2 regions of the Ensifer sp. PDNC004 genome follow, and region 2 is predicted to be linked to the other one. Evidence: riboswitches for the same ligand, from Rfam matches in the RefSeq annotation. Region 2 holds a riboswitch; the other holds the start of a gene.
The links. A riboswitch is a leader RNA that binds a small molecule or an ion and turns the genes downstream of it on or off. The one in region 2 is predicted to bind FMN.
Positions count from the first base shown of each region.

Region 1: it holds a riboswitch for FMN, as region 2 does, so the genes downstream of both, JVX98_RS15625 (DMT family transporter) here and JVX98_RS08480 (6,7-dimethyl-8-ribityllumazine synthase) in region 2, are expected to answer to the same signal.

Region 1 is NZ_CP070353.1:1,514,589-1,516,975, reverse strand. It holds gene lon (endopeptidase La) at 1-357, shown strand, start outside; gene hupB (DNA-binding protein HupB) at 578-853, shown strand; FMN riboswitch at 977-1,159, shown strand; gene JVX98_RS15625 (DMT family transporter) at 1,247-2,161, shown strand; gene JVX98_RS15620 (esterase-like activity of phytase family protein) at 2,229-2,387, shown strand, end outside.
Region 2 is NZ_CP070353.1:119,475-121,861, reverse strand. It holds gene JVX98_RS08485 (ABC transporter ATP-binding protein) at 1-740, shown strand, start outside; FMN riboswitch at 864-1,013, shown strand; gene JVX98_RS08480 (6,7-dimethyl-8-ribityllumazine synthase) at 1,106-1,579, shown strand; gene JVX98_RS08475 (low temperature requirement protein A) at 1,856-2,387, opposite strand, start outside.

The DNA.
Region 1 (2,387 bases), 1.4 Mb from region 2:
ACGATCGTGTCGATCATGACCGGTATCCCGATCTCCAAGGATGTCGCCATGACTGGCGAGATCACGCTGCGCGGCCGCGTGCTGCCGATCGGCGGTCTTAAGGAGAAGCTCCTGGCAGCGCTTCGGGGTGGCATCAAGAAGGTGCTGATCCCGGAAGAGAACGCCAAGGATCTTGCCGAGATCCCGGACAACGTGAAGAACGCGCTCGAAATCATCCCGGTTTCGCGGATGGGCGAAGTGCTCGAACACGCTCTGGTGCGCATGCCGGAACCGATCGAATGGGACCCGGCAAACGAGCCGGCAACCGTTGCACCGGTTGATTCGCAGGACGAAGCAGGCTCTTCGATCGCCCACTAACGGGTGCTCGAAAATGGGCGCCGCCGGCTCGCGCGGCGCTCATTTTGCAGAAAAATTGGGAAGACCGGCCATTGGCCGGTCTTTTTTGTTGTAAAAGCGCCCTGCAAGCCTTGCATTCCAAGGGATTAGGCGCAATTGGGAAAGGCAAGACGCGGGCGAAGCGCAAGCCGCCGCGCCTTAAAACACAGTCGTTTCGAACCAATCTGAAAGGGGTGGAAACATGAACAAAAATGAGCTCGTGTCTGCCGTTGCTGAGAAGGCCGGACTTTCCAAGACCGACGCATCTTCTGCAGTTGATGCAGTTTTCGAGACCATCCAGGCTGAGCTGAAGAACGGCGGCGACATTCGCCTGGTCGGCTTCGGCAACTTCTCGGTTTCGCGCCGCGAAGCCTCGAAGGGCCGTAACCCGTCCACGGGTGCGGAAGTTGACATCCCGGCACGCAACGTGCCGAAGTTCACGGCCGGCAAGGGTCTGAAGGATGCCGTCAACGGCTGATGAGATTTGCTTGGCGGCCGGACACGAGGCCGGCAGTCCAGGTATTCGAGGGTTCGGCGCAAGCCGGACCCTTTCGCATTTTGGGGCAGCCCTTGCGGGTACCCACCATTTGCTCTAGGGCTTGCCCATTCTCAGGGCGGGGTGAAAGTCCCCACCGGCGGTAAGGGCATGACAGCGCTACGTCTTGAAGACGCGCGAAGATGGCCCAAGCCCGCGAGCGCCTCTCCTCGATTTCTTGGGGGAGGGTCAGCAGATCCGGTGCAACTCCGGAGCCGACGGTCATAGTCCGGATGAAAGAGAATGGTCGCCGGCACGAAGGGCAGGGATGCCCGGGGTCGTGTCGTGCGCTCATGCGTCCTGATTTGTGTTTGGTCCGCTTTCAGGGTGCATGACATGAATCAGACTTCCCTCGGTTTTTCCTCCTCGCGCGCCATGGCCGGAGCCGGCTTCATGGTGCTGGCCGGGATCGCCTTTGCCGGCCTCAATGTCGTCACCCAATGGCTGACGATGAAGCTCGGTTTCCCCGCCACCGCCATGGCGTTCTGGCAATATGCCTTCGCCTTCCTCTTCTCGCTGCCGTTTCTGCGACGCGCCGGGCTCTCGGCCATGCGCACCGACTATCCCTGGCGCCACGTCGTGCGCGTGGTGCTGGCCGCCTTCGGGGTCGGGGCCTGGGTCTCGGGGCTTGCGCACGTGCCGATCTGGCAGGCGATCGCGCTGGTCATGACCTCGCCGTTCTTCATCATCCTCGGCGCCCGCCTGTTTCTCGGCGAACGTGTCGGCGCGGCGCGCTGGGCAGCAACCGCGGTTGGCTTCGCCGGGGCGATGATCATTCTCGAACCCTGGTCGGACAGTTTCAGCTGGGCCGCCCTTCTGCCGATCCTGTCGGCGCTTTTGTGGGGGGCTTCGTCGCTCATCACCAAGAGCCTCACCAGTCTTGAGCGCCCCGAAACGATCACGGTCTGGCTGCTTGTGCTTCTGACGCCGATCAACGGCGCCATCGCGCTTTCGGCCGGTTTCACCGTGCCCGATGGCGCAGCGCTCGGCTTCCTGCTGCTTGCCGGGATCCTGACCGTCGTCGCCCAATATCTGCTGACGCTTGCCTATACGGTGGCCGACGCCGCCTATGTGCAGCCTTTCGACGACCTGAAGCTGCCGCTCAACGTCTTTGCCGGCTGGCTGGTCTTCGGTTACGCGCCGACAGGGTATCTTTGGGTCGGCGCCGTGCTGATCCTTGGCGCTTCGCTGTTCATCATGCGCAACGAGATGCGGCGCGAGCGCGCCGCTCCGGCGACCGGAACGGTGTAAAACCCGAGCGTTGTCATTCGGCTGTCATCGGCATCGCGCAGAACCCCCATGTTTTCAGTGTTCGCACATGGGGGATTTCATGACCATCACTTCGCGCGTGACCGCGCTCGCGGCCGTTCTTCTTGCCTCCGCAGCATTTCCTGCGGCGGCCGAGCCCGTCTTCAACCGCATTGCATCCTTTGCTGTTGCCGATAACCTGCCGGAAGGCGATGCGCGCAAGACGCCG
Region 2 (2,387 bases):
CGGAGATCGACGCGAGGGTGAAGCAGATGCTCGGGCTGATCAAGCTCGAGCACCTGGCGGACCGCTTCCCCTACCAGCTCTCCGGCGGCCAGCAGCAGCGCGTTGCGCTTGCCCGCGCGATTGCGGTCAAGCCGCAGGTGCTGCTGCTCGACGAGCCGCTGTCGGCGCTCGACGCCAAGATCCGCGTGTCGCTGCGCGAGGAAATCCGGCAGATCCAGCAGCAGCTCGGCATCACCACCGTCTTCGTCACCCACGACCAGGAAGAGGCGCTGTCGATCTCCGATCGCATCGTGGTCATGAATGCCGGCCGTGCCGACCAGATCGGCACCCCCTTCGAGATCTACAACACGCCGGCGACCCGCTTCGTCGCGTCCTTCGTCGGCACGCTCAGCATCATCGAGGGCAAGGTGGCGGACCCGGCCGCGGGCTCGGTCACCATTGGCAACCAGCAGGTGGCGCTGAAGGACCCGATCGCCGGCATGAAGGGCGGCGACAGCATTTCGCTGGCGCTGCGTCCCGAAGCAGGCTCGATCGCCGAAGGTGCCAAGGGTGACACGTCGCTTGCCGGCGAGGTCGTCTCGACGAGCTTCCTCGGCTCGGTCATCCGCACGCGCCTTCGCGTCGGCGGCGACGTCATCTCCTTCGACATGTTCAACAATCCGGGTGTTGCCCCGCCGGTTTCCGGCGACAACGTCACGCTGCGCTTTGCCGCCAAGGATCTCTTGGTCATCCGCGAGTAAGCGGATTGAAAGCCATCGGAACGATTTCTTCCGATGGCTCCAAACACTGGAAAAATCTGTCGTGATTTCCGGCATTTTCGTCGCACCGTGCGTTTGACCGCGCGCGGTCGCGCTATATAGTCGCGTTGTTCTCAGGGCGGGGTGAAATTCCCCACCGGCGGTAGCGGTCGCAAGGCCGAAGCCCGCGAGCGCCTCAGGGTTTCACCCTGGGGGTCAGCAGATCCGGTCAGATTCCGGAGCCGACGGTCACAGTCCGGATGGAAGAGAGCAAGCAGCAACGTGGGTTCCCGCGAAGGGGCCTCGCGCGCATGCATGTTCGCCCGACGGGATCATTGGAAACGCCAAACCCTGAAAGGCTTGAGACCATGACCATACTTTCCCACCCCACAGCCAAGATCGCGATCGTTCGTGCCCGCTGGCATGCCGATATCGTCGACCGCTGCGTCGATGCCTTTGTCGCGCAATGGACGAAGCTCGGCGGCTCGGCAGCCGACGTCGAGATCTTCGACGTGCCGGGCGCACTCGAAATTCCGCTGCATGCACAGACGCTCGCCAAAACCGGCCGCTATGCCGCGATCCTCGGCACCGCCTTCGTCGTCGACGGCGGCATCTACCGCCACGATTTCGTGGCCGGCACCGTGCTCGACGGCATGATGCGCGTGCAGCTCGACACCAACGTGCCGGTGCTTTCGGCCGTGCTGACGCCTCATAATTTCCAGGAAAGCGAACCGTTGATCGCCTTCTTCCGCGAGCACTTCGTGACCAAGGGCACGGAGGCGGCCAACGCCTGCGCCCAGATCCTCGACGCCCGCGCCAAGCTGGCGCTGGTCAACGCCTGATCAACGGTTGCCGGCACCTTCTCCCCGCTCGCGGGGAGAAGGACAGCTTTAGGAACCGCCGCCTAGCCGCCCGGTGCCATCAAGCACGGCGTACCAGAAGCTCCGAGTTCATGAGGGTTCTCGTCCCCTCTCCTCGCCTGCGGGGAGAGGTTAGTCCTCGGGTTAAAGCCGGGGAGAGGGGCGTATCGCCCCAGCAACCGTACCTGAATCAACCTCTGAAGCCCCTGAATCACATCGCCAGCAACAGCAAATAACCCGCTGTTTCGACTCGCAAAATCAATGCACCGCATCACTCTTGTGCAGGCTGCGCTCCAGAGCCGCCATGCGATGTCGATGCCCCGCCACCTCGTAGCCGACGATGGTGACGACCGGTGCCAGCATCAGGATGATCAGGCACTTGGCCATATCGAGCCCGGCGATCGCCGCGACCACGGACGCTGCCAGCACCAGCGCGGTGCCCGCGAGCAGCCAGAGGTGCAGGCGGTCCACCTGCTGCATGAGATAGGCGTACATCGCGTAGAGCAGCCCGATGTAGCACGCGACGGGCACCGCCACCGTCAGCACCGTTGCGACTGAACCGATATGCGCCTTGTGCTCGATGTAATAGGCCGCCACATGCAGGCCTGCGCCGGTGGCGACGATCGAGGCGAAGATCGGCATGTGGCCGTAGCCCCAGACGAAGGCCCGCTTGAGACGGTAGTGGTGCAGGATCTCCGCACTCGGCAGCAGGAAATAGATCCACCACATGCCGAAAGTGAGCCCAGTGCCGGCGAGGCAGACGAGCGCGACATCGAGGTCCCAGCCCTGC